DNA from 4 places in the Geobacillus sp. BK01 genome. Region 4 is predicted to be linked to each of the others. Evidence: predicted binding sites of a transcription regulator. Region 4 holds the regulator's gene; each other region holds the start of a gene.
The links. Region 4 encodes Rex, which represses fermentation and respiration genes when NADH is low (regulators of the CRP and FNR family bind a similar motif). Its sites were predicted from a motif close to TTGTGAAATATTTCACAA; they were not measured.

Region 1 (7,583 bases), on a different contig from region 4:
GCGCGCCAGACGATCAAGTTGCGCGGGAAGTTGGCCTCATCGTCCGGATCTTCAATGGCAAACTGCAGCTTTTGCTCTTTCAGCTGTTTCGCGACATAGGCGCCGATTTCTTCCGGCGTGCGGGCTCCATGGCGCACTGCTTCTTCATACAATTCAATGCCGTTTTTGTTAAACGTTGGGTACGACGGCAGCCAGCCGAGCCGCGCAGCCAAGACGTTGTAATCGCCCGGATGCGAGTAGCGCGATTTGTTGGCCAATGGCGAGACGAGCCCATCGACGGGCTGCTGTTCATAACGCCACTGGTCGGTCGCAAAGTAGAAGAACGATGTGCCGTTTTGCAGTTTCGCCGGCCCGACCCAGTCGCGGGCGGTGGCGATCGTTTGCCATCCTTCCGCCGGCCGCAGCTTCTCCTGCCCGACGTAATGCGCCCAGCCGCCGCCGTTCACCCCTTGGGCGCCGACGAACAACACTAAGTTCAACACAGCGCGGTAAATCGTATCGGAGTTGTACCAATGGTTGATTCCCGCGCCGACGATAATCATCGACCGGCCGTTTGTATCAATGGCGTTGTCAGCGAATTCGCGGGCGATTTTGACGACAAGTTCGCGCTTGACGCCGGTGATGGCCTCTTGCCACGCCGGAGTGAACGGAACGTTGTCATCGTACGAGCGGGCGACCGTGCCGCCGATGCCGCGGTCGATGCCGTAGTTGGCCAAAATTAAATCATAGACAGTTGTGACATAGACGTCGCCCGTTTCGGTTTGCACTTTTTTGACTGGAACGGCGCGCTCGATCGTTTTGCCGCCCTCATCAGTGAAATACGGGAGCTGGATGGACATGACCTCATCTTCGCACCCTAAAAACGACAGGCGCGGCTCAAGCGGCTGTCCCGTTTCCTCATCGACAAGGCGCAAGTTCCATTTTCCTTTGTCTTCCCAGCGCGTGCCGATCGTTCCGTTCGGCACGGCAAACGAATCGGTGTTCTCATCGTAGACGACCGGTTTCCATTCAGCGTTTCCGGTTGGTTTGCCAAGATCTTTCGCCAAGAGGAAGCGGCTGGCCGTCCATGCGCCGCCGTCTTGTTTTAAGGTGACGACGAACGGAAAATCGGTGTACGTTTTCGCATATTGTTCAAAATATGGAATGGTTCGTTTGACATAATATTCGTTTAAAATGACGTGCCCCATCGCCATTGCCAAGGCGCCGTCCGTTCCTTGCTTCACCGACAGCCAGTCGTCGGCGAATTTCGTCGACTCGGCGTAGTCCGGGCTGACGGATACAACTTTTGTGCCGCGGTAGCGCACCTCAGCCAAAAAGTGGGCGTCCGGCGTCCGGGTGAGCGGGACGTTCGAGCCCCAGGTGATGATATAGCCGGCGTTGTACCAGTCGCTCGACTCCGGCACATCGGTTTGATCGCCCCAAATTTGCGGCGAGGCCGGCGGCAAGTCGGCATACCAGTCGTAAAAGCTTAACATCGGTCCGCCCATCAGCTGCATAAACCGCGACCCGGCGGCATGGCTGACCATCGACATCGCCGGAATCGGCGAGAAGCCGACGTTGCGGTCCGGTCCATATTTCACAACCGTGTACAACAAGGAAGCGGCAACCAGTGTCAACGCTTCATCCCAGCTGATGCGGACAAACCCGCCTTTTCCGCGCGCCTGTTTGTAGCGTTTTGCTTTTTCGCGGTCTTCGACGATGCTTTTCCACGCTTCAAGCGGGTTGTTCGGATGAGCTGCGAGCGCCTCGCGCCACATGTCGATCAACACGCCGCGCACGTACGGATATTTGACGCGCAGCGGGCTGTACATATACCACGAGAAGCTCGCGCCGCGCGGGCAGCCGCGCGGTTCAAAGTCCGGCATATCCGGCCCGGTCGACGGGTAGTCGAGCTGCTGCCCTTCCCATGTGACGATGCCGTTTTTAACATAAATGTTCCAGCTGCATGACCCGGTGCAGTTGACGCCATGGGTCGAGCGGACGACTTTGTCGTGCTGCCAGCGGCGGCGGTATGCGTCTTCCCAGGCGCGGTCGCCGTAAGTTGTCTCACTGTGGCCGTCGGCTTGGCGCTCAACCGGCCGAATATATTTGAAACGGTTGGTGAGCGGGGATCGTTTTCGTTTCATTTCGTTCACTCCTTATTTGCGTTTTGTACTTTTAACTATAGCCATGATGTCAATAACGCGATGTTAACTTTGTCACACTTCGCGGCATTGTCACAAATTCGTCAAAGAAACGAACAAATATTCTTTCGTGTGGTATAATGGGGAAAACGAGGGAGGTTTGAGGGGATTTTTGTGCGATATTCAAGTCATGTCATTGCTTCGTTATGTCTCGGCGCGGCAGCGGCAGCGCATACGGCGCTGCCGTTTACCGCTGCTTATACGGCGGGGCTTGCCATCGGCAGCTTGCTTCCGGATATTGATGAGCCGTCTTCCTATGTCGGACGCCGTTCGTTTGGCATTTCAGGCAAAGTGAAAGAAGCGTTCGGCCATCGCGGCATGACCCATTCGCTCATCGTCTGGGGGGGGCTCGCCGCGCTCGTCTGGCGCGACTCGGCGTCGCCGTTTGCCGCGGGGCTTGTGCTCGGCTACTTGTTTCATATTGTGGAAGACTTTTTTTCCGTCCAAGGAGTGCCGCTGTTTTGGCCGTTTTCATCGAAGCGGTGGAAAGTGCCGCTCTATCGGACAGGAAAAGGGATGGAAAAAGCGCTTGTGTACATGGCATTAGCCGGATTCGTATACTTTGGCGTCAACGGCTTGTTCCGGGAATGGTGGCGGTCGCTGCTGTTCGGTTGGTAAGTTCGGTTATAGTGGGGAAAAAGAGGAAATAGAAGGGACGGCGGCGAATACGTATAACGAAGGGACAAAAGAGACGGGGGAGAGAGGAAGATGCGCGAACAATATCCGGTGCTTCCCGGCGCCGAGCCGTTTTATGCCGAACATGGGCCGGTCGGGGTGTTGCTCGTACACGGATTCACGGGCACGCCCCACAGCATGCGTCCGCTCGCTCAGGCGTATGCGAAGGCGGGGTATACGGTTTGCCTGCCGCGCTTGAAAGGGCATGGAACGCATTACAAAGAGATGGAGCAGACGACGTTCCATGATTGGATTGATTCGGTTGAGGAAGGATATGAATGGCTGAAAGAACGGTGCGGGACGATTTTTGTCACCGGGCTGTCGATGGGCGGGACGCTGACGCTTTACATGGCGGAACGGTATTCGTCCATCCGCGGCATCGTGCTCATTAACGCGGCGATTGACATTCCGGCCATCCGCACCGGGATGGCGGCCGAAGGCGAAGTGCCGCGATATTTGGACTCAATCGGCTCCGATTTGAAAGATCCGGAGGCAAAAGAGTTGTCGTACGAGGAAACGCCGACCGCTTCGCTCGTGCAGTTGGATGGGCTGATGGAGCTGGTGAAAAGCGAGCTGGAACGCGTGGCATGCCCGGCGTTGATTTTCGTCTCGGACGAGGACCATGTCGTGCCCCCTGAGAACGCCGATATCATTTTTCGCGGCATTCAATCGTCAGACAAAGAGATCGTTCGGCTCGAAAACAGCTATCATGTCGCGACGCTTGATTACGATCAACTGTTCATAATCGAGCGGTCGCTCCAATTTTTCGCCAAGCACTCGGGATAACCGGGTCGATTTTGCGCCCATCCTGGCCAAAACGGGATGGGTCATTTCTTTTTCATTGGTCGTTATGTTTCTCAAAAAAATGGATGGCTGTTTCCGAAAGATTGTTCTAAACTTTAGTAGGTAGCAAGAAGCTTAGACAGATGAAACGAAGGAGTTTCGTTATATGAAAATAGAAACGATCGCATCGCTTGTGAAAGAAAAACGAATCATCGACGCCCTCGCTGAGGTGCGGCCATATCTTGAAACGACCGGGCCGTTTCATTGGCGGTCGCTGCTCGGGGCATGGGACAATGTGGAACCGTTTCAGGCGCTCATCCGCTTGTTCGATTATGCGCTCATGTACCGCCATAGCGGACTTGTCGCCCGGTATGCCCATCGCAAGTTCAACACGCTGCAGACGCTCGCTTGGATGTGTGACGAGTGGCTCGATCAACGCCGGCCGCTTGATGTCGAGGACGCGCTCATGCCGCGGCTTTCGGCCGCGCTCGAAGACAAGAAGGACGAGTCCGATGAATCGATCGCCCGAGCGGCGTTTGCGTTGGTGCGCGCTTTGCTCGATATGCAGCGGATCGACGAGGCGCGCAAATGGATGGAGGTGGTCGCCCGTTATGAAGTTGTACCAATGAACGATAAATGGGGCTATTTTTATATGGAAACGGGCGACCGGAAACAGGCGGAACACGTTCTCCGCGCCGGACTGAACGATCCGGAGCGCGGCGATATGTGCTATTTGCTTCTCGCTGATTTGTACGCGCTTGACGGCCGCCACGACGAAGCGCTGGCGGCGTTGGAAGAAGGAAAGCGGCGGTTTCCGCAAGTGTTGGCGTTTGACGCTGAGCGCGTGCGCCGCCTGCGCGATGTGCGCGCTTACCGGGAGGCGCTTATGGCGATGGAGGAGTTGGACCGGGTGAACCCGTTTCATATGCACCGCCGCTATTTTGCTCATATGCGCGCCGAGTTGTACTACCGGCTTGGCGAATGGGAGAAGCTTCAATCGCTTGTGAGAGAAGAGCCGCCATTGGAAAAAACGCCGTATGCCCGCGCCCTTAGGCGGCGAGACGAGCGGGCGGTCGCGCTGCCGCTTGTGCCGGTCGTGCAAAAGCATAACTATTGCGTGCCGGCGAGTTTGGAAATGATGCTTCGCTTGCTCGGCGCTCCGCGGACGCAAGATGAGGTGGCCGAGCATATTTTTGATGTGCGCGGCTCAAAGTTGTCAACGACCGTTCATTATTTGGAACAACTCGGGTTTGTTTGCCGCTTTTTCACCGGCTCGCCGCCGCGTTGGAAGCGGCTTATTGACGAAGGCGTGCCCGTGCTGCTCAGCGTCGATTACGAGCAGTCGTCCCATGTGCAAGTGCTGTTCGGCTACGACGAACGAATGCAGTCGTTTTACGTTCAAGATCCGAACTTCTTTGACCCGTTTGTCGTCCCAGAAGAGGAGCTCGAAACGTGGTATGCCGGAACACATTATTTGTCGATTGTTGCGCTTCCCCGGGAAAAAGCGGCGCTTGCCGCCGCGCTCCCGGAAGAGGAAGACCGCTATTTCCGCGGGTTGCACGCGTTGGCGGAAAAAATGGATGAGGATGAACAGGCGCATTTTGATGCATTCGTCGCCTTTTTGCGCAAGCATGAGCACATCCCGTACACATGGCTGTATGTGATGAAGCATTTTGGCAGCGATGAGGCGAAGCCGCTTGTATTGGAGTGTACGAATCGTGTTCTAACGGAATACCCCGGGCATAACGATTTGCTGCTGATGGCGGCGAAAGCCTACATGCATGCCCAAGAAATAGAGCGGGCGGAAGAGGTGCTCGAGCGGGTGAAAGGAAAGGCGCAAAGTTCGTTGTACCACTATTTGCGCGGCCGCATCGCCTTTTTTGCCAGCCGTTACGAAGAGGCGGCCCGCTATTTCCGGACTTCGCTCCAGCTTGATCCCGACCAGCCGGAAGTGTGGAGCTATTTTGGACTCGCGCTGGCGTATGCCGGTCAGATCGAAAAGGGGCTGCTCGGGTCGCGCACGGCAGTCCGTTTGTACCCAGGTGATGTGTTTATCGAAACGAATCACGGTGTGCTGTTGTTTCATGCGAAGCGATTTGTGGAAGCGCGCGACTGGTTTGACCGCCTCGTGCGCCGCGAGCGGCGTGATGCGTATCTTTGGTATGAGCGGGCCCGCTGCGACCGGGAGCTCGGCCGCCGGCGCAAGGCAGAGCGCGGCTTTCAGGCGGCGAAAGCGCTCGACCCGCGCGAACCGCACCCGTACTTGGCGCTTGCCGACTTATATGCCGACCTTGGCGAACGCCAAAAGGCGAAGGCCATGCTTGAAGAAGCGCTTTCCGCCGCGGAACGATTGACCCCGCTATACGTCCGCCTTGGCGATCTTTATTTAGAGGAAGGCGAGACGGAACAAGCGGTTTCGTGCTACCGGGAGGCGATCCGCCATGATGGTGAGGACGTGTTCGCGCATCTCGGTTTGGCGGCCGCCCTTGCAGAACGCGGGGATATGGATGAGGCGCGCCGATATGTGATCGAGCAGCGCACCCGGTTTGCCGCCAACAGCGAATATTGGCTGAACGCGGGAAGATGGCTGATCGCTCACGGGTTCGCCGATGAGAAAACAGAACGGGAAACCGCATTGTCATGGTTGGAGGAGGGGCTGCGCCTCGCCGAGTTTGACGCCGAGGAAGCGTACGAATTTTATATCGAGCAGTTAACAACACCCGCCCTTGTGAAGCGCGGCCAGGCGTTTTTGGCACAACTTGTCTCGGCTCGCCCAAAACTCGCTTCAGCCCATTCCGCTCTCGGCGTCCTTTATGAGCGGCAAGGACGGCCGTCGAAAGCCATGGCTTTGTACCGCGAAGCTGCCGCCATGGGCCATGCGTCTTCTCTCTTTCGGCTGGCGGAACTGTGCGCCTCGCTCGGCCGATACGAAGAGGCGAAACGCCATTATGAAACGTGCCTGGCGGCCGACCCGTCGCTTGCTCTCTGCCATTTTCGTTTGGCTGCGCTCAATGAGGCAGAGGGAAATGAAGAACGGCAGCGCGCGCATTTGCTTCAGGCGGTTCGCCTTGCCCCGTTGCGCGCAAATATTGAACAGCTGGCAGCGATCATCGACCCCCAGGCGCTGCTTCAGGCGTTGGCTGACGCCCGTCCGCACGCGGGGGATGCGTGGTACTATGACAGCATCGGATACGTGTATGGAGCGCTCGGGCGCCGCGATCAAGAAAAGGCGGCGGTCGAGAAGGCGCTTGCCCTTGCGCCGGATCATCATGAAGTGCTCCGCCATTTGGCGATGGTGCTCATGAGGGAAGGGCGCCAAAAAGAGGCGGTCAAACTGCTCGAACAGTTGATGGTGCGCCATCCTGACGATGAATCGTTGTATTCGGCGTACGTCGCTCTGTTTCCGAAAACGATGCGCGGCTTAGGGAAGCTTCGCCATCGGTTGGAGCGGCTAAAGACAAGCCGTGAGGTGAAAAGCGTTATGTATCGGAACGCGGCCGCCGCCCTCCTTCCGTATTTGGAAGAGGAACAGAACGAAAACGACGAGCCGGTGCGGTGGTGGACAAAAGCGAAGAGATGGATCGGGACGGTTACCTTGTTTTCTATCGTGACCGACTTGTACGAAGACGCGATCCGCCTCAATCGACGCCATGTGGAAGTGTACGGGCAGCTCGCTCGCTTTTATGCGGCGATCGAGCTGGAGGATGATGCCATCAACACGTGGCGCAAAGCGCTCGCCCGCGTGTGGGATTCTTCATTGGCGCGTGAATTCGTCGAACACTTGTTGAAGGACGACGATGAGAAGAAGCGCCAAGAAGCCAAGCGGTGGCTTGACCGGCTGGCAGCTGATGACCCGGACGATGTCGAACTGCGCGTGTTGCAGGCGGTCGTTTGGCTTCAAGAAGGGCAACACGAAAAAGCTGAGCGGGAGCTGCAGGCGAT
Region 2 (7,583 bases), on a different contig from region 4:
CCCCGGCAACGGCATTACCGGCGCGTCAAACGGTTGGGTGAAGGCGGAATTTGACTTGTCGGCCTATGCGGGTCAAACGATTGATCTCCGTTTCCATTACATCACCGATGTGGCGGTGTCGGAAGCCGGCTGGTATATTGATAACATTCAAGTGGCGGCCGATGGGGCAACCGTGCTTGCCGACGGCGCCGAAGGGGACAGCGCCTTTGCAGTGGAAGGTTTTGAGAAGAGCGATGGCAAGCGGTATTCCGAGCATTACTATTTGCTGGAATGGCGCAACCACCGCGGCGTCGATGAAGGGCTCGCCCACATTTTGCGCGGCGACCGGCTGCTTTCGTACGATCCGGGGCTCGTCGTCTGGTATGTGGACGAAGGGTATGACAACAACTGGACGGGCGTCCATCCGGGCGAAGGGTTCCTTGGTGTTGTCGATGCCGACCAGCATACGTTGAAATGGTCGGGCAACACGACAGCATCGACCCGCTATCAAGTGCATGATGCGGCGTTCAGCCTGCAAAAAGGAGCTCCATTCCGCGTGGCGATCGATGGCTCACAGCTCATTGACCACGATACAGCGCCGACGCCGGTGTTTGACGACAGCCGGGCGTATGACAATAAAGGGGTGGAAGATGCCGGGCGGAACGTGCCCAACTACGGGTTGAAAATCCGCGTCATCGGCGAAAGCGCCGACCGCACTGCGGCGCGCGTGTTGATTTACCGCTGACAACATCATTTGGCGCACGGAACGCTTCCGTGCGCCGAATGATTTATCGACACGTTTTGTCATCCTTTCGTCGAATTTGTTGATTTTTCTTCACTCCTTTTTCCGTCTTTTCCTTTTATAATCATAAGTAGGAATAGATGAGAAGGGAGAGCGAGTGAATGAAGGAATTGTGCCAACAGCTTTCGGCGTGGATTGAGGAGAAGCAGCCGGTACGTGTGCAAACGGTGCAGGGGGAGACGGTCGTGCTGCCAGTCAAGCTGTATCAAGAAGCGCGCAAACTGTTCGTTTACAATCGGCAAATGCGGCTGATGAACATCCCGCTCGATCGGATCATTTCCGTCGAGCCGACGCGCATCACCGGTTCATTTGACCGCCGCGGAGAAGAGGCCGTGATACATACGCGTTAAAACGACAGGAAGGTGTCCTGAAACGGGTCGGGGCACCTTTTCGTATTGGCCGATAACATGCCGTTTTTTGCGACCATGTTCAGGGAAGAAACGGCTTTGGGCCGCTTGATGGCTGTTGCCGCAAGGAAAGAGCCTAGCGGCGTCCGCCTTTGTTGCTGCGTGGGGGCGGGGTGCTGGCTCTGAAAGGCGGTGAAACACGATTGATGCCGCCGAATTCATTCCCTTTGGCTGACAACGAAAAAAGCCGGGTTTGCAAGGTTTTTCAACTTAAGCGGGCTCGTTTGTCACGGCTTTTCCCTAAAACGCCGGCTTCCCAGGCTGCTTTGTCCGTCAGCGCCATCGGCTGAAAAAACACGCTTTCGTTGCGTAAGGGGCAGCGGTCTTTTAGAATGAAAGAGACGAATAACGGACAACAGGGAGGAACGAACATGCACGGCAAGCGAATCGCGCTATGCGCCTCGCGCAAGTTGGACGAGATGGCGACGCTGATCGAAAAGCAAGGGGGGACGGCCGTCATTCGCCCGGCGCAAGGAACGACGTTTCGAAAAGGGGAAGAATTGGGCGTGGAAATGCGGGCGGTGATCGCCATGCGGCCCGATTGGATTGTGTTTACGACCGGAATCGGGGTCGAGGCGCTTTGGGAAGCGGCCGGGCGGGAAGGGATCGCCGATGAATGGCGACAGGCCGTTGAACGGGCCAACATCGCCGTCCGCGGCTATAAAACGGTGACGGCGCTGAGAAAAATCGGCGTCACCCCGGCCGCATTAAGTGAAGACGGAACGACGAAAGGACTGATCCGCGCCCTTGCTGCATACGATGTTGCCGGAAAAAACGTCGTGGCCCAGCTGTACGGCGACACTGCGCCAAAGCTTCGGCAGTTTTTCCTTGCGCGCGGCGCATCGTATACGGAACTGTTGCCATACCGGCACGTCGCCCCGGATGAGGAAACGCTTGAAGCGTTGTACAACGAGGTCGTCGGGCGCCAAGTTGATGCCGTCTGTTTTACATCGGCGATGCAAGTCCGCTTTTTCTTTTCGTTTGCCCGTGAAAAAAAAGAGATCGAACCGCTGCTTGACGCGTTTCGCACCGATGTTGTCGCCTGCGCCGTCGGCCAAGTGACGCAAGAAGCGCTCGAAGAAGAAGGGGTCAGCCGCGTCATCGCGCCGGAACATGAGCGAATGGGAGCGATGATCGTGACGCTCGCCCGCTATTTTGATGCTTAAGCCCGTTAGAGGGCTTTTTTTGTTTTATATAACTTGTTGATCCTGTTATACAAAAAAACTATTTATTTTAACGTGTTATATTACTCTGTTTAATAAAAAAATTGAAACTGTTTATTTTTTGTCACAGTTTTCCAAGCCTTTTTCACTTATAATGAAAATGGGGGATGCATTTTTTTGTATTGGGAGGGGGATGACAATGCTGCCTACGACAAATGAACAAGGCTTTTTTGAGATCCGCCTTGAGTCAATCGGCGGACTCGGGGCCAACTTGGCGGGAAAGATGCTCGCCGAAGCGGGCGTGTTATGGTCGGGGCTTAATGGGTCGAACTTTTCTTCCTATGGCTCCGAGAAAAAAGGAACGCCGGTGAAAAGCTTTATCCGTTTTTGTGAGCCGCATATTGAGATTCGCGATCATAGCCCGATTATGGCTCCACATGTGATCGGCGTGTTCCATGAAGCGCTCGCCAAGATGGTGGACGTGACGAGCGGCCTCGCCGCCGACGGGACGGCGGTCGTCAACTCGACGCGCGAGTTCGCTGAGATTCGCCGCGATTTGCGCCTGCCTTATGGGACGCTGGCCGTCGTCGATGCGCTTGGCATCGCTGTCGAGGAACGGGTGAAAATCAATACGCCGATGTTAGGGGCGTTGTTGCGCGTTTGTTCCTTTATTGAACCGGAAGCGATGGAAACGGTTATTCGCCGGACGTTTTCAACGAAGGCGCCGCACTTGATTGAAGCGAACGTTCGCGCGTTTCGCCGCGGCTACGAAGAAGTGCGGTTTCATACTGCTGCCGCTTCCATGGAGGCGAAGAAGTTCGTTCGGCCGCTCCCCCGGTTCGGCTATGAAACCCAGTTAATCGGCGGGGTCATTGTCGCCGGCGGGAACAGTTTGTTGAAGAATGTAAGCGGTTCCCGGCAAGGGTTTTTGCCGCGCTGGGAGGCGGACAAATGCATTCATTGCGTCGCCTGTGACAATGTCTGTCCCGACCTTTGTTTCGTCTGGGAAGAACGGGTGGACAAAAAAGGGCGGAAGCAAATGTTTTTAGCCGGTCTTGACTACCAATATTGCAAAGCTTGTTTAAAATGCGTCGAAGCGTGTCCGACGGCCGCCTTAACAGCCGAGCGGGAGACGCCGGGGTTTGCCGAAGCGCATTCGCTGAAACATTCGTTTTCGTTTAGGAAAGGGGGAGCGGAAGCATGGCAATGATTGAAAAAGAGGTCGAGCGGACGAATCGCGCTGTGCAGGAGACGACGTTTGCTTCTGGCAATGAAATGGCGGCGTTGGCGGCGAGCCAAATTAACTATCACATTATGGGGTACTTCCCGATTACCCCATCTACGGAAATCGCCCAACTGCTCGATCAAATGAAGGTGCGGGGGGAACACGATACAAAACTCATTCCCGCTGACGGCGAGCACGGTTCGGCGGGGATTTGTTACGGCGCATCGCTGATGGGGGCGCGCGTACTGAACGCGACGAGCGCCAACGGGCTCATGTATATGCTTGAACAGCTGCCGGTGCAATCAGGCACCCGCTTCCCGATGGTGCTCAATCTCGTCACCCGTTCGGTCAGCGGCCCGCTTGACATTCACGGCGACCATTCTGATTTGTATTTTACACTCAACACCGGCTGGGTCGTGCTGTTGGCCCGGACGCCGCAAGCAGTCTACGATATGAACGTCATGGCGCTCAAAATCGCCGAACACGAAGACGTCCGCCTTCCGGTCATCATCGCCTATGACGGGTTTTTTACGTCGCACCAAAAACGGAAAGTTCATTACTTCCGCGACCGCGAAACGGTGCAGGCGTTGATCGGCCCGCGCAAAGAAGGGTTTCCGACCGCGGCCGATCCGAAACGGCCGGTGACGATCGGCGCGCATATGGGCGGCGATGACTTGATCAACAACCATTATCAGCAATCGGTCGCTTTATACCGGGCCGGCGACGTGTTCCGGCAGGTGGCGGCCGAATACGAAAAATGGTCAGGGCGCCGCTATGAGCCGCTTGATTTGTATCGGATGGACGATGCCGACGTGGCGCTGTTTTTGTTGAACTCGGCGGCTGAGACGGCGAAAGATGTCGCCGACCGCTTGCGGAAACAAGGAGTGAAAGCGGGCGTCGTCAGCCCGAACATCATTCGTCCGTTCCCGGCTGATGAAATCCGGCAGGCACTGAAACACGTGAAAGTGCTCTTAATTGGCGAACGGGCCGATTCGTACGGGGCTTACGGGGCGAACATGACGCATGAAGTGAAAGCGGCGCTGCAGGAAGACCGCGACAATGAGACGATCGTGGTAAGCCGCGTCTACGGCCTTGGAGGCAAAGATTTTTACACCGAAGATGCGGAAGCGTTGTTCCGCATGGCCATCGAGGTGATGGAAAACGGCCGGGCCGAAAAGCCGTTTGACTATTTCGGCCATGTGCCCGGACAGCCTGAACAGCAGCCGAAGCGTCTGCTTGAGCCGCTCCACGGCGATGCGTTCCGCACCGGGCTGATCCATGTGGCAATGGATGAAAAAACGAAACGGTTGAATGTGAAAATTCCGCCGCTTAGGGCGCTGACCGCCAAGCCGAAGCGGCTCGCCCCGGGGCATGGGGCATGTCCGGGATGCGGCATTTTCCCAGGGCTTGAACTCTTTTTCAAAGGAATTGAAGGCGATATCGTCGTCTTGTTCCAAACCGGGTGTGCGTATGTCGTCTCCGCCGCTTATCCGTACAGCGCGCACAAACAGACGATGGTGCACAACTTGTTCCAAAACGGGGCGGCGACGCTGTCGGGGATGGTTGAAGCCTTCTTTGAACTGAAACGGCGCGGGGAACTGAACGTATCGGACGATGTAACGTTTGTGATGGTGACGGGCGACGGCGGAATGGACATCGGCATGGGGTCGGCCATCGGGGCGGCGCTGCGCAACCATAAGCTTATCATCATTGAATATGACAATGAAGGCTATATGAACACCGGGGCGCAAATGTCGTATTCCACCCCGATGGGGCACATGACCACCACAACCGGGGTCGGGAACACGCAGCGCGGGAAATCGTTCCACCATAAAGATACGCCGCAAATTATGGCGGCGACGAATATCCCTTATGTTTTCACCGGTACGGAGGCGTTTCCGCAAGACTTGGTGAAAAAGGCGGCGAAAGCGCAATGGTACGCCCAACATGAAGGGACAGTGTACGGCAAGCTGCTCATCACTTGCCCGTTGAACTGGAAATCGGAGGAGCGATACGGGGAAAAAATTTTGGAGGCCGCTGTGAATTCGTGTTTCTTCCCGCTGTATGAAGTGGAACGGGGGAAAACGACGATCACGTACGACCCGGAAGCGAAAGGGCGCCGCGTCCCGTTAAGTGAATGGTTGAAGTACATGGGGAAAACGAAACATTTGTTGCAGAAAGAAAACGAGGGTCTGCTACACGAGTTAGAACAAGAGGTCGAGCGGAGATGGAGCATTTTAAAAGCGAAACATGAGCATCCATATTTATAAGAAGCAGCGGTTCGCTGTTTTTGTTGCACGCTTGTTGCGTGCCCTTTTTTTGCCGAGGTGTGTGATATCGCTCACAACGGCGAAGGCGTCACCCGCGGTATAATGGAGGCAACGAACCGAGCAAAAGGAGGAGTCGATGATGCATTCGTTTTGCCATATGGGAGGACCTGAAGGAGTAAAACTATGCGCCGGGTTGGCGCAACTAAAGCAGGAGCATGGCCCGTTGCGCGCCCAAATGGAGCAGCTGCTCGCCACAGCGGAAGCGATCGGCCAAGGGGCAGACCGTAACTGGCGTGAGCCGCTCGCTGAGCTGCGGAAAAAAACAGCGTCATTTGTTGCGGTGTTGGATCCGCACTCTGAGCGGGAAGAGGGCGTCTTATTCCCGATGATGGCCGAATACATCGGGCGGACGAGCGGGCCGATCGCGGTGATGGAATACGAACACGAGCAGGCGAAAGCGCGTCTTTCGATGTTTTTGGAGAAAACCACCCATTTGCCGGAAACGGTGGACAGCGAACAGGCGTTAACGCTCGCCGGCGCGGTCATTGAGGCGCATCATATTTTGGATGAGCATTTTATGAAGGAAGAAAATGTGCTGTTTCCGATGGCGGAGCGGCTGTTATCGGCTGAGGAGAAAGAGGAGTTGTTGGCACGCATTAACGAGTGACGATGGAACGAAAAACGGGATGCTCCATATAAGGAAGCATCCCGTTTTCTTCATGGCGCGCCGATTGATCAGTTTGGCGCCGGACCGTGATGGAGAGGAACGGGATGCGGATGAACGGCATCCCGTTTTCTGTGATGACGGTCTCGGGTGTGGGTTTCATGCTGTTTCCCGCTTACTGGGCGCGGTCAAGCGAATCAACGGATTTTGGCACCCGCTTCCGGTAGACGACGTAGCTGCGCTGCAAGTAGCGGAGCGGGAAACTGAATACGTGAACGAGACGGGTGAACGGCCAGACGGCGAACAAGCCGAACGCGGACAGAATATGGATTTTGAACCAAAGCGGCACCGTTTCCATGTAGGCTGAATCCGGACGGAACGTGAGAAGGCCGCGGAACCATGGACCGATCGTCGTCCGGTAGTCAAAGCCGTGTGAGTTGACGTTCAGCAGCGTCGATGATAACCCGCTCGCGATCACGGCGAGCAAAAATCCGAGCGCGACCCAGTCGCCGGTGCTGCTTGTCACCCGCACGCGCTTGACCGTCAGGCGGCGGCGGAATAAGATGACCAACCCAACAAACGCGGCCAAGCCAGCCGGAATGCCGCCCGCCAAGGCGATGACGTGGTATGTCTCCTCCGTCACGCCAAGCGCTTCATAAAACGGCTCAGGAATGAGAATGCCCATCACATGGCCGACAAACACGAACAAAATGCCCCAGTGAAAGAGCAAGCTGCCAAGGCGCAGCTGTTTTTTCTCCAACAGCTCGCTCGATTTGGACGTCCAACCAAACTGGTCGCGCTGGTAGCGCCAAATATGGCCGGCGACAAATAGGACAAGCGCCAAATACGGAACAATCACCCAGAGAAATTGGCTAACCATGCCGTTGCACTTCCTTTCGGAATCGGCGTCACGCCGAGTTGAGTTAATGTGTGATTCAACACTTGAAACAGCTGGGCATATGGGCTGCCCGCCGCGGCCAGCCGGTCGCCGATTTCACGGATGTGGCTGGCATAGTCGGCAAGCAAGGCGATGGCATGCTCCTGATCCGCATACGCCATCCATTCGAGCATCA
Region 3 (7,583 bases), on a different contig from region 4:
TGTAGTTTTCATTATAATACTGTATAAAAATAAAATCAAATGTATATTTAATAATTTTGCGGAATTTTTCTCCTCTCTCTACAAAACAGCGAACGCCAAAGCTGATGTAGGTGTCCGATCAAGCTTTTTCGTTCCTGTTCGGGCCGACGTTCCTTTAAAATGAAAAAGGGACATTCCCTAAACAAATGTTCAACAATTTTTCAATATTTCCACTGTATTTATATTGACTTCCCTTTTCTTTACTGTAAAATTTTCTTATAGGGTTATATGTAAATAGAAGGTTGTGATGGAATGGATCGTATATCTTCGGAACTGCGGGAGTTGTTGACAACCATTTACCGCACAATTCCGGTCAAGAAAGGGACGTTCTTGTTTCAAGAAGGGGAAAAAGCAGACGACATTTACTATATACAATCCGGCAAAATCCAAATCAGCAAAACGAACATGGACGGTCAGGAACTGACGCTGCGCATTTGCAGCCAAGGCGACTTGATCGGCGAGCTGACGCTCTTTTGCCCCGGCGCCCGCTACATGCTGACGGCGAAAGTGCTCGAAGACGGCACCGTTTCCGCCATTCGGCGTGAAACGCTCGAGACAGAGCTGGCCAACAACCCGAAACTGGCGATTGAGTTTATGAAATGGATGAGCCTTCATTTCCGCAAAACGCAGACGAAATTCCGCGACCTCATTTTACATGGCAAAAAAGGGGCGCTTTATTCAACGCTCATCCGTCTGTGCAACAGCTACGGGGTGATGAAAGAAGACGGCATTTTGATCGACGTGCCGCTGACGAACCAAGAGCTTGCCAACTTTTGCGGCACCGCCCGCGAAGTCGTCAACCGCATGCTCGGCGATTTGCGGAAAAAAGGCGTCATCTCCGTGGAGAAAGGAAAAATCCACGTCCACGACCTGCAATACTTGCGCAACGAAATCGCCTGCGAAGGTTGCCCGCCCGAGCTGTGCAGCATCGAGTGACAAACAGGTGCGGCAATTGAACGCTCTCCCACCTACGCGTACGCTTCGAGGAGGAAGAGTAACGGCAAATCCCGATTTCTCCCCACTTACGCTCACGCGTCGAAGTGGAAGCTTCTCGGTTCAGGATGATAAAAGAGAAGGCTGTTCTCGGCGCCCGGGGACGGCCTTTGCTTTTTTGAAACAAACATTTTATCAAGCCATTTCCATCGCTCCTCATTGCTCATGGGTTGAATGGCTTCTAAGATTTCTTCTGCCGTCATTAGTTTTTCCATCACCATCATCCCCCCTCATCGTGCTCATTGACCAATATAGCCCCCATTCTTATTTTACCGAAAAGACTGGTAAAACACGATGATTCCCATTGATTATGCTCCTTGTGGAAAAAAGCAAAAGAAAAAAACCCCAACGGCCCGTTTTCGGCTCGAGTGCGGGGTTCATTCAAGAATAGAGCACGATCATCGCGATGAAAAAGTACGCTGCATTGGTGATTTCCAAGATGCCCAGTTTCATGATCGGCAGCGACTTGCCGTATAAATAAACGGCGCGGATGACGCTCGGTGCGTAGGCCAAAACGGCGAACGTCTCGCCGATGGCGATAAGGCCGGCAATGAGCAGGGCATGGTAGCCCCATGACAGCCATTTGTACCGCTCGTTTTTCTTTTCCCGAATCATCGTTTTCACGTAAAACGTGCTGCCGAGGAAAAAGAGGAAGGAAAACAAGGCGAGTTCAAACGCTTCGAGCGTCAACGCCCCGCGTCCGGCGTAAAAGGCGGCGAGGCCGCCGATGCAAAACGCCGCAATGGCCGCCACGTCGTTCCAAAAGGCGCGCTCGTTCTTTTTCTTGCTATAGTATGTGTTCACCAAGAAAAACGGCACCATGGCGAGCCCGAAGTAGAAAAGCGCCGGCTGCTGCCAAAGGGAGACGACAAGCCCTAGGGCGGCGATGGTGCCGTAGCGGGCGGCGGCAGGTACGTACGGGTCTTTCCGCTTCGTTTTCACCGCCATTAAAAGCGGATATGTTGCTAAATAGAGGGCAAGCCAGGCGAGAAAAAGCGGCGCGTGAATCCATGAAAGCCCGCCCGCATACGCCCCGAGCCAAAACGGGATGATGAGCATCGCCCAGGCGCCGTGCTGTTTTGGCATCACCCATTTGCTTTTGTTTGCCATTGGTCTCATCCTCCGCTTACTGGTGGAATAAAGGCGACCGTGTCGCCGGCGTGAAGCGGCGCCTCGTCGCGGGCATATTCCTCATTGATCGCCGTCATGACGCGCTCAAGCGAGACGCCATAGCGCTCTTCCACTTCGTCTTTCAGCTTTTTTACTGTTTCCGGGACGTGCGGCCATGTCACTTCCCGTTCGCCGATTTGCTCGCCCAAATGGGCGAAAAACAACAGACGGATCATTCCTCTTTCACCTCCGGTTTTCCAGACGGGTACGCCGTTGTTTCAAGCTGGTCGCCAACCCAGGCGCTTCCGTCCTCCCATTGCTCTTTTTTCCAAATCGGCACGATTTGCTTGATCCGTTCGATGGCGTAGCGGTTCGCTTCATACGCTTCGGCGCGGTGCGGCGAAGAAACGGCGATGACGACGGCGATGTCGCCGATCTCAAGCCGCCCGATCCGGTGGGTGATGGCGGTTTTCGCCCCCGGCCATTTCTCCGCAATTTCCGCCCCGATTCGCGCGAGCATGCTCTCAGCCATCGACACGTACGCCTCATATTGCAAAAACAGCGTCCGCTTGCCGTTCGTCCATTCGCGCACCGTCCCGGCAAAGACAGCAACCGCCCCCGCTTCCGGGCGCATCACTTTTTTCATCACATCCTCGACCGAAATCGGCCGGTCGGTAATGACAAACAACGGTTCGGTCATGTTCGCGTTCTCACCTCATTTATGAGCCATGGAATATATTCATCATCGTCCGCCAGCAAAAACACCGGGTATGACAGCGGTTCGGGAAGCGGCTCCCAGGCGATGACGGCGCGAATGTCGGCAAGGTGCTGGAGCGACGCCCAATCTTTCGCCGAGCGCACAAGCACGACTTTCGGATGCCGCTCTTGTTTGTAGCCTTCAACCAACACGAGATCGAGCCGAAGCGGCGCATAGAGCGCCAACACGTCATCCAACCGCCATAGCGGCCGGCGGAGATGAAGCTGCAACAGCCCATCCCCTTCGACCGCTGTGGCCACCGCCCCGGCCCGCTCGTGGCGGACGGAATCGACGCCTTCGGGCCGGGCGGGTTCGCCGCCATGGCCGTGATGCTTCACCGTCCCGACGCGCCATCCTTCCCGGACAGCGGCCGCCGCCCATTTTTCGACAAGCGTCGTCTTGCCGCTATGTTTATAGCCGACGACTTGCCAGACGTTCATTCGCTTGATCCCTCATCGTCATTCAAAAGCCACACGTCGACCTCATCGCCGGCCGCAAACCCCCGCGTTCCGCCCGGCAGCACCATTAAGGCGTTCGCTGCCGCGAGCGAAGTGACGATGTTCGATTTGTCCATGCCGACCGGCTTCACGACAAGCCGCCCGTCAACCGCCTCCACCCGGCTGCGCACGAAGCGGGTGAACGGATTCGGCTTCGGAAACTCGGCGCCAAGGGTGGCTTTCGCTTTTTTCAAATGCGGCTTGGCCGAAAAGAGCCGCGTGCGCACAACCGGACGGACGAACAGTTCGTATCCGACGTAGCACGCCGACGGGTTGCCGGATAAGCCGAACAGCAGCTTGCCGTCCCATTCCGCGACGGTCGTCACGCTTCCCGGGCGCATGGCGATTTTGTTAAACAACACATTCGCCCCAAGCCGCTCGTAAATAGCGGGCAAATAATCGAAGTCGCCGACCGAAACGCCGCCCGTTGTAATGAGCATGTCCACTTGATCGAGCGCCTCGCGCACCGCGGCGAAGCAGGCGTCCAGGTCATCGGCAAGCTGACCGAAATAAACCGGCTCGGCGCCGCTGTTGAGCACTTGCGCCTCGATCATGTAAGCATTGCTGTTGCGAATTTTCCCCGGCACGAGCGGCTCGGAGACGTCGAGCAGTTCGCTGCCGGTCGCAAAAATGCCGATGCGCGGCCGTTTTGCCACTTTCACCTCCGCATAGCCGAACGTCGCCAAGAGCGCCGCCACCCCGGGATTGATGCGCGTTCCTTTTTCGACTAACGGCTGCCCTTTTTTCGCGTCTTCCCCTTGAAACGAAATGTTGTCGCCGGGGCGGAACGGGCGCTTGATGGCCATGTACGTCTTCCCGTCCCGCTCGTACTGTTTGGCGAGCTCGAGCATGACGACGGCATCGCACCCGTCGGGAATTTGCGCTCCGGTCATCAGACGCACCGCTTGAAACGGGCCGACCGGCTGCTTCGCCACTTGCCCGGCGCCGATCGCTTCAATAACTTCAAACTCGACGGGATGATCCAGCCCCGCTCCTTCCGAATCGGCGGCGCGAATGGCAAACCCATCGTACGGCGAGCGATCAAACGGCGGCACGTCATGGTCGGCGAGCAAATCCTCGGCTAAATAGCGACCGTACGACTGCCGAAGCGGCACCACCTCTTCTTCCCCTCTCCCGGCATAACGCATCACCCGATTGATCGCTTCCGCAACCGGAATCGGGGTTCGTTTTTCCACCAACGGTGTTCTCTCCTTTCTTTTATTCACTTCACTAAGTCCATTTTATCGTTTTATCACAATGATTTCCAATCTTGCAGCTGTCTAATGGTTTTGGCCAATTTTTCATCAACGACGCTGGCATCATCAATATGTTGCAAAATCATCGCCCGCGTTTCCCCAAACAAAGCGGCCGACCGCTCAAGCTCTTGCATCACTTCATCGGCATAACGAAACTGTTCTTGAATATCGTTTAACACGCCACTGACCCGTTTTTCGACTTGATCGATCAACCCGATCATCGCCGACCATGTTCGCGATGTATTGATGCTCATTTGCACTACCGTGTTAATGATAGATGAAATGGCGTCAGTCTGTACGAGCGACCGTTGAATTTCTTGCTGCACCGCATCGGTGAGCTGGTGGATCGTTTCCGTGCTGTCTGCCGTATGTTCAGCCAGTTTCCTGACTTCGGCGGCAACGACGGAAAATCCTTTTCCATGCTCCCCGGCGCGGGCCGCCTCAATCGAGGCGTTTAAGGCAATCAAATTCGTCTGTCCGGCGATTTCTTTAATGACTTTGACGATTTGCTCGATCTCTTGCGAACGGTCGCGCAGCCGATGCATCGCAGCCGATGTCGTCTCCATTTCCGCCCCGAGCTGCCCGATCGCCTGCTCAACCTCCCCGGACATGCGAATCCCTTCTTTCGCCGCCGCCACCATCTGCCCGGCGGTGTCCGCCAAAGCCGTCCCCTGCTCGCGCAGGCGCCCGGAGATGGCGTATGACGATTGACTGAGCGTACGGACATTATCCACTTTTTCTTTCGTTTTTTCCACTAAATCGCCCAAGACATGGTGCTGCCCGTTGACGAGTTCATGTTGGCGGACAATTTCCTGCCATTCCTCAAGCAGTCCGGCCACTGTTTCACGAATGGCCGTTTCTTGCCTTACAAGCTGTTGTTTCATCTCTTCAATCCGGCGTTCAAGTTCCTTTTTTTCTTCCTCCCAGCGGCTTGCCTTGGCCAGCGGCCACATGCTGACTCCTCCTCTTTTTTCGGCAGTTCACACTTTCCATATGGCGTATTCACCGTTGTTTTCCTTATTTATATATTTCGTCTGTTTTATTGTACAAGAAGGAAGAGAGACACTGTTGTGATGTTGATCACATTTCCTTGTTGTCCGCTTTTTTTTGCTTGTGTGAGATGTATCACAACGTTGGCGACCAAAACAAGGTATGCTGAAGCTGTAATGATTTGACGATGGAGGGATCCGAAATGGAACAGCGGTTTACCGAACAATCGTTAATTGGCGATATTGTCACTGTCTTTCCGAAAGCAGCGGATTTGTTTAAAGCGCAGCGCATTGATTTTTGCTGCGGCGGGCAGCGCCCGTTAAAAGAGGCCATCGAAGAGCGCGGGCTGGACGGCAAAGCGCTCCTTCACCAGCTGAACACCTTGTATAACGAAGCGCAAAACAAGCCAACCGGAAACTGGAATGAAGCGCCGCTCGACGAACTCGTCGATCATATTGTAAGAACGCATCACCGCTATTTGAACGAGGAACTGCCGCAGCTCAGCCCGTATGTCACGAAAGTGTTGCGCGTGCACGGCATGCATCACCCACATCTTTCCCGGGTGCATAAACTGTTCCATGAGTTAAAAACGGAGCTTGAGCAACACTTGATTAAGGAGGAAACGGGCGCATTCCCACTCATTTTGCAATTTGCCGACAACCCATCCCCGGAAAACCGGGAGGCGGTCGAACAGGCCGTTCGCGAACTCGTCAATGAGCATGATGTCGCCGGTGATCTCATCAAAGAAATTCGTGAAATCACAAACGATTTCACCCCGCCGGAAGACGCATGCGGCACGTACCGGCTCGTCTACAACCGACTCGCCGCGCTTGAGGACGACTTGTTTACGCACATCCATTTGGAAAACAACATCCTCTTTCCGCGCGTGTTGGCGGCGGTGAAGGCGTGAGCAGAGTAAACAAGACAAGCCATTGGCACGGTTGAAACGCGACCAACGCATAAAAACAGGATCGCTTCCCGAGTTAAGGAGCGATCCTGTTTGTTTATCCGCCAATATACGACATCTCAATTTTCCGCTGTTGTTTTGCCGTCTCCGCCGTCCGTTCTTCCGAATAGCGGTCCGTCCGCCGGTTCCAGATGGCCGTAATGAGCGCCTTCAGCTCTTCTTTCCCCGCGCCGGCACGCAGTTTGTCTTTCAATGACACGCCATTCGCCGCAAACAGGCACGTATACAGCTTGCCATCGGCGGAAATGCGCGCCCTCGTGCAGCTTTGGCAAAACGCTTCCGTCACCGAGGCGATAAAGCCGACTTCGACGTTCGTGCCGACGTAGCGGTAGCGGCTCGCCACCTCCCCGAAGTACTCGTGTTCGACCGGCTCGAGCGGATGCATGGCATGGACTTGTTCATAAATCTCCTTTTTCGTCACGACATAGGAAAAATCCCAGCCGTTCGTCGTGCCGACATCCATGAATTCAATAAAGCGGAGCGGGATGCCCAATTCTTTAAAGTAAGCCGCCATCGGCACGATTTGTGAATCGTTCCACCCTTTTTTGACGACCATGTTCACTTTGACGCCAAGCCCGGCCTTGCGCGCCGCTTCAATGCCTTTCAACACCGGAGCGGCGCCGACGCCGATGCCGTTCATTTTGCGGAAAATGTCATCGTCCAACGCATCCAAGCTGACGTTGACGCGCTTCAACCCGGCCGCTTTCAGCCGTTTCGCCCATTTCACCAAATGGATGCCGTTTGTCGTAAGGGCAACGTCCCGCAAGCCGGGAATCATGGACAACCGCTCAATAAGCGCATCAAGGTCGCGCCGAAGCAGCGGCTCGCCGCCGGTCAGGCGCACTTTTTCGACCCCAAGCTCGACAAAACATTCCGCCAACAGCGCCATTTCATCAACGGTTAACAGCTGGTCTTCCGCCAAAAAGCGAAAATTCGGCCCAAACACCTCTGCCGGCATGCAGTAGACGCAGCGA
Region 4 (7,583 bases):
CGTGATGCGAAAGCTGATTTGACGGATGACGGGTGTTCCCTCGCCGTAACCAACGGTCAGTTCTTCGGCGGTAAGCACTTCATGGCCGCTAGGCCGTTCGATCGAGAAGGAAAAGGAGGCCGATTTCTCATCTCCAGTGGGGCGTTCGAGCCGTTCCATTTTTTCTAGCTGTTTTCGTCGGCTTTGCGCTCGTTTGGTCGTCGAGGCGCGGGCGATGTTGCGCCGGATGAAGTCTTCGAGACGGGCGATTTGTTCTTGCTGTTTCTCATATCGTTTTAACTCTTGTTCATATTGCTCGGCCCGTTGTTCCAAATAGCGGCTATAGTTGCCCGTATACCGCTTAAGTGTCGCGTTGGACAGCTCGTATACCTCAGTGACGACTTTATCCAAAAAGTAGCGGTCGTGGGAAACGAGCAGGACGGCGCCAGGGTATGCCTGCAAATATTGCTCCAACCAAGAGAGTGTTTCAAGATCCAAATGGTTGGTCGGCTCGTCTAAAATCAGCAAATCCGGCTTAGATAATAGAAGTTTTCCGAGGGCGAGCCGCGTCCGCTGTCCGCCGCTTAGCGAGGAAACGGGCGTTGTTTTGTAATCGTATGACGAAAATTGCAGCCCGTGCAAAACAGAGCGGATGTCGGCTTCGTACTGGTAGCCCCCTTGTTCTTTGTACTGCTCTTGCAGTTCGTCATAGGCTTTGAGCGTTTTTTCGTAGCGAGATGGATCGGCGAGCACATCCGGGTCGCCAAGTTGGGTGCCGAACTCTGCCAACTGTGCTTCGATCGCCCGAAGCGGTGCGAACACGTCGAGCATCTCGTCCCAAATGGAACGTGACGAGTCAAGACTGCTGCTTTGCGCCAAATAGCCCATTTTGATATGGCTCGGCTTGATGATTTCGCCGCTGTCGTAAGAAAGTTCTCCGGCGATGATTTTTAACAATGTCGATTTTCCTGCGCCGTTGCGGCCGACGAGGGCAACTCGGTCGCGGGACTGTATTTCTAGTTTTATATTCGATAAAATAAGGTCAGCGCCAAAATATTTCGTGAGCTGGTGCACCTGCAAAATCATCATGTCGTTTCACCTCTCGGAATAGTTTAACGTATGTCGTCAAAACGGTCAAAGACAGATAATGAAAAATCGTGTATAGTTTATAAGTGGAGGAGATTGTCTTGTCGTCGTTTACTCATTTCAATGAACAAGGACGCGCGAAAATGGTCGATATTACCAACAAGGAAGACACGGTACGGGTGGCAGTGGCAAAAACGAGCATCACCGTCAGCGAAGAGATTTATGAAAAAATAACGAACAACGCCATCGGGAAAGGGGACGTGTTGGCCGTGGCCCAAGTGGCCGGAGTGATGGCGGCGAAAAAAACGGCCGATCTCATTCCGATGTGCCATCCGCTCATGTTAAAAGGCGTCGATATTGCCTTTGCTTGGGAAAAAGAGGCGGAAGCGTATAAACTTGTGATGACCGTGACGGTCAAGACGAAAGGGAGCACAGGGGTGGAAATGGAAGCGCTGACGGCCGCCTCGGTGTGTGCGTTAACCGTGTATGATATGTGCAAAGCGATTGATAAAGGGATGATCATCGGTCCGACGTATTTGGTCGAAAAAACGGGCGGGAAGTCCGGCCATTATCGACGGAAAACCGATTAGTTGGGGGATGAAACCATGAGCAACGAACAACCGAAAATTCCGCAGGCAACCGCGAAACGGCTGCCGCTGTATTACCGGTTTTTGAAGAACTTGCATGCGTCAGGCAAACAGCGTGTATCCTCTGCCGAGCTAAGCGAGGCGGTGAAAGTCGACCCGGCGACGATTCGCCGCGACTTTTCGTATTTTGGCGCCCTCGGCAAAAAAGGGTACGGGTATAATGTGAATTATTTGTTGTCGTTTTTCCGCCAAACGCTTGAAGAGGATGAAGTGACGGAAGTCGCCTTGTTCGGAGTCGGCAATTTAGGCACCGCCTTTTTAAACTACAACTTTTCGAAAAATAACAACACAAAAATTGTCATGGCGTTTGATGTCGATGAACGGAAAGTCGGATCGACAGTCGGCGGTGTGCCAGTCTATCATCTCAATGAGCTCGAGGAGCGGCTTGGCGGCGATATTCCGGTCGCCATTTTAACCGTGCCGGCCGCGGTGGCCCAAGCGCTTACCGACCGCCTTGTCGCCCGGGGGATTAAAGGCATTTTAAACTTCACCCCGGCGCGCTTGAATGTACCGAGGCATATCCGCGTCCACCATATCGATTTGGCCATTGAATTGCAGTCGCTCGTTTATTTTTTGAAAAATTATCCATCGCCATCATAAAGGAGAGAATAAAGCGTGAAATACATTTTGATTGTCCTTGTGATTTTGCTGCTGTTTGGCGCGAAAAAATTGCCGGAGCTCGGGCGGTCGTTCGGCCAGTCGCTGCGCGAGTTTAAAGATGCAACGAAAGGGTTGGCCGATGACGAGGAAAACAAAACCGACCGGTGACAAGGCAGGATGGGGAAACGATGAATGACAAAGAAATGTCGGTGTATGAACACCTCGGAGAGCTGCGGAAACGGCTTATCATCGTGCTTCTCTTTTTCGCCGCGGCGCTCATTGCCAGTTTCTTCTTTGTCAATGACGTTATTGTGTATTTGCAGCAGACCGCCGAGGCAAAACAACTAACGATGAACGCTTTCCGTCTCACCGATCCGATTAAAGTATATTTTCAGTTTGCCTTTGTGATCGCCGCTGTGCTGTCTGCTCCGGTGTTGCTGTACCAAATTTGGGCGTTTGTCAGCCCAGGGCTGTATGAAAAAGAGCGGCGGGTGACGCTCAGCTATATTCCGGCGTCGATCATTCTATTTTTAGCTGGGGTTAGTTTTGCGTATTTCGTCTTGTTTCCATTTGTCGTCCGGTTTATGAATCAGTTGGCGGAACGGCTCGGCATTCAACAGATGATCGGCATTAACGAATATTTCCAGTTTTTGCTCCAGCTCGTGTTGCCGTTTGGCATTGTGTTTCAGCTGCCGATTGTTGTGTTGTTTTTCACCCGTTTAGGATTGATTACGCCGCAACTTCTTGTTCACATCCGCAAGTATGCGTATTTGGCTCTGTTGATATTGGCGGCGGCCATTACACCGCCAGATGTGTTGTCGCAAGTGATCGTCATGATTCCACTGACGCTTTTGTATGAAGGAAGCATATGGATTGCAAAAATTGGCTATCGAAAGGCACAATTAGCGGCGGAGCAGGAAAGCGTTGATTCACGTTACGGACAACAGCGAGAGGACGGTTGATACGGCGCCAGGCAAAAACCCTCCCCAACGGGAGGGTTTCATCGTCTTGGTGTGAAGAACAGGCGAAGGGCAGTGCTGAAATCAAAAGCGGCCAACGCTGCCAACGCGATCGTCGTGACATTCCAAATGGTTTCATGGACGCTTTCAATCGCCAAATACGTAAACAGGAAGCCCAAGATGAAATACGGGAGCGAAAACAGCCGCGGGTGGCGCGTCATAGCCAAAACCTCCAAACAGCCAACGGCAGTTCCGCCTGACGCATCATGTTTTCCAATTCATCAGCCAACAAAATTTGAACGACAACGACAAACGTATTCATCGCTACGTGGGCGAACATTGGCACGAAAATGCGCCCGGTTTTGGCGTATAAAAAGGCGAATACCATCCCCATGGACGTGTACAAAAGCAAATGTTCCGGCTCCATGTGCACGATGGCGAACAGAAGAGAGCTGACCAGTGCCGCAAACCAAAAGTTGTACTTTTCATAAAGCGAGCCAAAAATGATTTTGCGGAAAATGAGCTCCTCTAAAATCGGGCCGACGATCGACGTGACGACGACGAGCAATGGCGTCAGGCGGATGATGTCAATGATGTGCTGTGTGTTTTCCGAGCCTGGCTCGATGCCCAATAGACGCCATTCGATATTGGCAGCAATGCTTTGCGATGCGAGCGCCAAAAAGACGCCCGAGATCGCCCACATCCATGACGAAGCAAGCGACAGACGCCGCATCGCCCGCTCATCGCGGTCGCCGCGGAGCAACCATAAAATGATGGCAAAAGCCAATAAAAAGCTGATGACCGCCCAATACCCGGAGGCGATTTTCGCTGCTTCAAGGCGTGTTTGTGCACCTTGACCAACGCCGAGGGCACGGAGGAGCGGCACGCCGACAAAGGCAGACAGCTGCATGGCGATATATGTGATAATGACATACCAGTAGTGGCGTTTCAAATCACTTTACCCCTTTATTTCAAATATATCCGTATTGTAGCACATGTTCCGCGAAATGATAAGAAAAGCGCGCCTATCAGAGGCGGATCGTGATGGCAAAAAAATGAGCAGACGCTGTTTATCGGTTTCGGAAATGTGCAATAATGAAAACGGGTTCGAGCGGACAGGCGCATGGGCTGAGGGGGCGGTTCAGCTCATTTTCTCCTTTCCTCTCGTATAAAAGAAAAACAGTTATTTTTTTGTATTTCCTACTTGCAAAACGGAGAAGAGTTCATTAATATTATAAGTGTGTTAGCACTCGATTGTGATGAGTGCTAATAAGAACGGTGAAAACTATCGTTAAGGAGGTTGTTTCCCGTGTTGAAGCCATTAGGCGATCGTATTGTCATTGAAATCGTGGAAACCGAAGAAAAAACGGCCAGCGGCATCGTGCTGCCGGATACGGCGAAAGAAAAGCCGCAAGAAGGCCGCGTCGTTGCTGTCGGCACAGGCCGCGTGCTCGATAACGGCCAACGTGTCGCGCCGGAAGTCGAAGTCGGCGACCGGATCATTTTCTCGAAATATGCCGGCACGGAAGTGAAATACGACGGCAAAGAATACTTAATTTTGCGTGAAAGCGATATTTTAGCCGTCATCGGCTAATATATGCGTTTACCACATAAACATTCTGAAAAACATACGAAATACGCAACTTTATTCATGACACGAATACTTAACTTTTTTACGGCATGCAGTGCGACTAATTCATAAGGAGGTAACGGGGTATGGCAAAAGAAATTAAGTTCAGCGAAGAAGCGCGCCGTGCGATGTTGCGCGGGGTGGACAAACTCGCAGATGCGGTGAAAGTTACGTTGGGTCCGAAAGGCCGCAACGTTGTATTGGAGAAAAAATTCGGTTCTCCGCTCATCACGAATGACGGGGTAACCATTGCAAAAGAAATCGAGCTCGAAGATCCGTTTGAAAACATGGGCGCGAAATTAGTCGCTGAAGTCGCCAGCAAAACGAACGACATCGCTGGGGACGGGACGACAACTGCTACCGTATTGGCGCAGGCCATGATTCGTGAAGGCCTGAAAAACGTAGCAGCCGGCGCGAATCCGATGGGCATCCGCCGCGGGATTGAAAAGGCGGTGGCGGTTGCTGTTGAAGAGTTAAAAGCCATCTCCAAACCGATCAAAGGGAAAGAGTCGATTGCTCAAGTTGCTGCGATCTCGGCGGCTGATGAGGAAGTCGGTCAATTGATCGCTGAAGCGATGGAACGCGTCGGCAATGACGGCGTCATCACGCTCGAAGAATCGAAAGGCTTTACGACAGAACTCGATGTTGTCGAAGGGATGCAATTCGACCGCGGCTATGTTTCGCCGTACATGATTACGGATACGGAAAAAATGGAAGCTGTTCTCGAAAATCCGTACATCTTGATTACGGACAAAAAAGTATCGAGCATCCAAGAACTGTTGCCGATTTTAGAACAAGTCGTCCAACACGGCCGTCCGCTCTTGATCATTGCCGAAGATGTCGAAGGCGAAGCATTGGCAACGCTCGTCGTCAACAAACTGCGCGGTACGTTCAACGCGGTAGCCGTTAAAGCGCCTGGCTTCGGTGACCGCCGTAAAGCGATGCTCGAAGACATTGCGATTTTAACAGGCGGTGAAGTCATCTCCGAAGAGCTCGGTCGCGAACTGAAATCGACAACGATTGCGTCGCTTGGCCGTGCGTCGAAAGTGGTCGTGACGAAAGAAACGACGACGATCGTCGAAGGCGCTGGCGATTCTGAACGCATCAAAGCGCGCGTCAACCAAATTCGTGCGCAGCTTGAAGAAACAACGTCTGAATTCGACCGCGAAAAACTGCAAGAACGCTTGGCGAAATTGGCTGGCGGCGTAGCAGTGATCAAAGTCGGCGCGGCAACGGAAACGGAATTGAAAGAACGCAAACTGCGCATCGAAGACGCGCTCAACTCGACTCGCGCTGCAGTTGAAGAAGGCATTGTTGCCGGCGGTGGCACGGCGTTGATGAACGTTTACAACAAAGTCGCGGCCATCCAAGCAGAGGGCGATGAGGCAACGGGTGTGAAAATCGTCTTGCGGGCGATCGAAGAGCCGGTTCGCCAAATCGCGCAAAACGCTGGTTTGGAAGGCTCGATCATTGTTGAGCGTCTGAAAAACGAAAAAGCAGGTGTTGGTTTCAATGCGGCAACGGGCGAGTGGGTAGACATGATCGAAGCCGGTATCGTCGACCCGACGAAAGTAACTCGTTCGGCGCTGCAAAACGCTGCATCTGTTGCCGCCATGGTGCTGACAACAGAAGCCGTTGTGGCTGACAAACCGGAGGAAAATAAAGGCGGCAACCCGAGCATGCCGGACATGGGCGGCATGATGTAATCTTACCGCAAAAAACCTTGGAACACTGGGGGTTTCCCCGGTGTTCTTTTTCTTTTGGCCGCATTTTGACCACGAAAATCATCCATGTTGGATCAAAACTCCTATTGCTTGGATGTGATTCATATTTTTCTTTCGTGAAAGAGCCATTTATCTACAGTTTGAGGGGAATATATAGGCCGTTGCTCGTCACGGATTTTAAGGGAGGAGAGGAGAAAGATGAACAACGAAAAAGAAGGCGGAGCGAACCGCCTTTTTGGCCATGTGATCGGTGAAAATCAATCGCGTTTTTTCTTGTCACTGAAGCGTTCGCCCGGGTAGGAGAGCGTTCAGTTTTTTTCTGCAACTTTTAGCTTTTCTTTCTTTTCATTTTTGGCTTTTTCGTCCCATTTGAATACTTTGTTCAGCCATTTATAAACACTTTTGCTCTCTCTTGCGAAGAGCGGTCCTAATATAGCAAGCATAAGAACGTAAAGGGCTGTAAACGGGGTTAGTATAGGGTTTAACCCTGCTGTAATCCCCAGGTTCGCCACAATAATGGAAAACTCGCCGCGCGCCGTAATCGTTAACCCGATGTTTGTGGAGGCTTTGTGGGATAAACCTGCTCTTCTCCCGGCTATCATGCCGGCCACCATATTGGCGATTAAGGTCACGACGACAGCCCCTAAGGAGAGCCAAAACGCATCAATTAAAGTGGAAGGGTCAATACTCAATCCGAAGCTAAAGAAAAAGACGGCTCCAAAAAAGTCTCGGAACGGAATCACTAAATGTTCAATGCGATCGCGATGTTCCGTTTCTGAAAAGACAAGCCCGAGCAATAAGGCGCCAATAGCCTCGGCAACGTGAATGGTTTCGGAAAAACCGGCAATAAAAAACAGAATGGCGAATATGACGATGATAAATATTTCATCGGATTTAATGTTTAGCCATTTATTGAGCAAAGGTGCTCCTTTTCGGGCGACGACAAAAAACAGCAACA

Region 1: ACTVDO_RS09810 (nitrate reductase subunit alpha) is a predicted target of Rex. The motif match lies at 2,187-2,204, and genes of this name have one in related genera.
Region 2: ACTVDO_RS09835 (hemerythrin domain-containing protein) is a predicted target of Rex. The motif match lies at 5,906-5,923, and genes of this name have one in related genera.
Region 3: ric (iron-sulfur cluster repair di-iron protein) is a predicted target of Rex. The motif match lies at 5,766-5,783, and genes of this name have one in related genera.

What each region holds. Positions count from the first base shown of each region.
Region 1 is NZ_JBQPTH010000007.1:97,530-105,112, reverse strand. Features, by position in the region: gene ACTVDO_RS09810 (nitrate reductase subunit alpha) at 1-2,126, opposite strand, end outside; gene ACTVDO_RS09805 (metal-dependent hydrolase) at 2,298-2,801, shown strand; gene ACTVDO_RS09800 (alpha/beta hydrolase) at 2,892-3,644, shown strand; gene ACTVDO_RS09795 (tetratricopeptide repeat protein) at 3,808-7,583, shown strand, end outside.
Region 2 is NZ_JBQPTH010000007.1:108,550-116,132, reverse strand. Features, by position in the region: gene ACTVDO_RS09860 (immune inhibitor A domain-containing protein) at 1-724, shown strand, start outside; gene ACTVDO_RS09855 (hypothetical protein) at 883-1,131, shown strand; gene ACTVDO_RS09850 (uroporphyrinogen-III synthase) at 1,560-2,354, shown strand; gene ACTVDO_RS09845 (2-oxoacid:acceptor oxidoreductase family protein) at 2,545-3,561, shown strand; gene ACTVDO_RS09840 (thiamine pyrophosphate-dependent enzyme) at 3,552-5,846, shown strand; gene ACTVDO_RS09835 (hemerythrin domain-containing protein) at 5,986-6,513, shown strand; gene ACTVDO_RS09830 (hypothetical protein) at 6,503-6,673, opposite strand; gene narI (respiratory nitrate reductase subunit gamma) at 6,686-7,390, opposite strand; gene narJ (nitrate reductase molybdenum cofactor assembly chaperone) at 7,366-7,583, opposite strand, start outside.
Region 3 is NZ_JBQPTH010000003.1:102,670-110,252, forward strand. Features, by position in the region: gene ACTVDO_RS04665 (Crp/Fnr family transcriptional regulator) at 292-975, shown strand; gene ACTVDO_RS04670 (hypothetical protein) at 1,068-1,256, opposite strand; gene ACTVDO_RS04675 (YwiC-like family protein) at 1,414-2,142, opposite strand; gene moaD (molybdopterin converting factor subunit 1) at 2,148-2,378, opposite strand; gene ACTVDO_RS04685 (molybdenum cofactor biosynthesis protein MoaE) at 2,375-2,842, opposite strand; gene mobB (molybdopterin-guanine dinucleotide biosynthesis protein B) at 2,839-3,339, opposite strand; gene ACTVDO_RS04695 (molybdopterin molybdotransferase MoeA) at 3,336-4,595, opposite strand; gene ACTVDO_RS04700 (methyl-accepting chemotaxis protein) at 4,649-5,605, opposite strand; gene ric (iron-sulfur cluster repair di-iron protein) at 5,845-6,552, shown strand; gene moaA (GTP 3',8-cyclase MoaA) at 6,647-7,583, opposite strand, start outside.
Region 4 is NZ_JBQPTH010000029.1:14,346-21,928, reverse strand. Features, by position in the region: gene ACTVDO_RS16320 (ABC-F family ATP-binding cassette domain-containing protein) at 1-1,068, opposite strand, end outside; gene moaC (cyclic pyranopterin monophosphate synthase MoaC) at 1,167-1,655, shown strand; gene ACTVDO_RS16310 (redox-sensing transcriptional repressor Rex) at 1,671-2,312, shown strand; gene tatA (twin-arginine translocase TatA/TatE family subunit) at 2,328-2,480, shown strand; gene tatC (twin-arginine translocase subunit TatC) at 2,501-3,274, shown strand; gene ACTVDO_RS16295 (YdiK family protein) at 3,313-3,492, opposite strand; gene ACTVDO_RS16290 (CPBP family intramembrane glutamic endopeptidase) at 3,489-4,223, opposite strand; gene groES (co-chaperone GroES) at 4,581-4,865, shown strand; gene groL (chaperonin GroEL) at 4,988-6,607, shown strand; gene ACTVDO_RS16275 (cation:proton antiporter) at 6,934-7,583, opposite strand, start outside.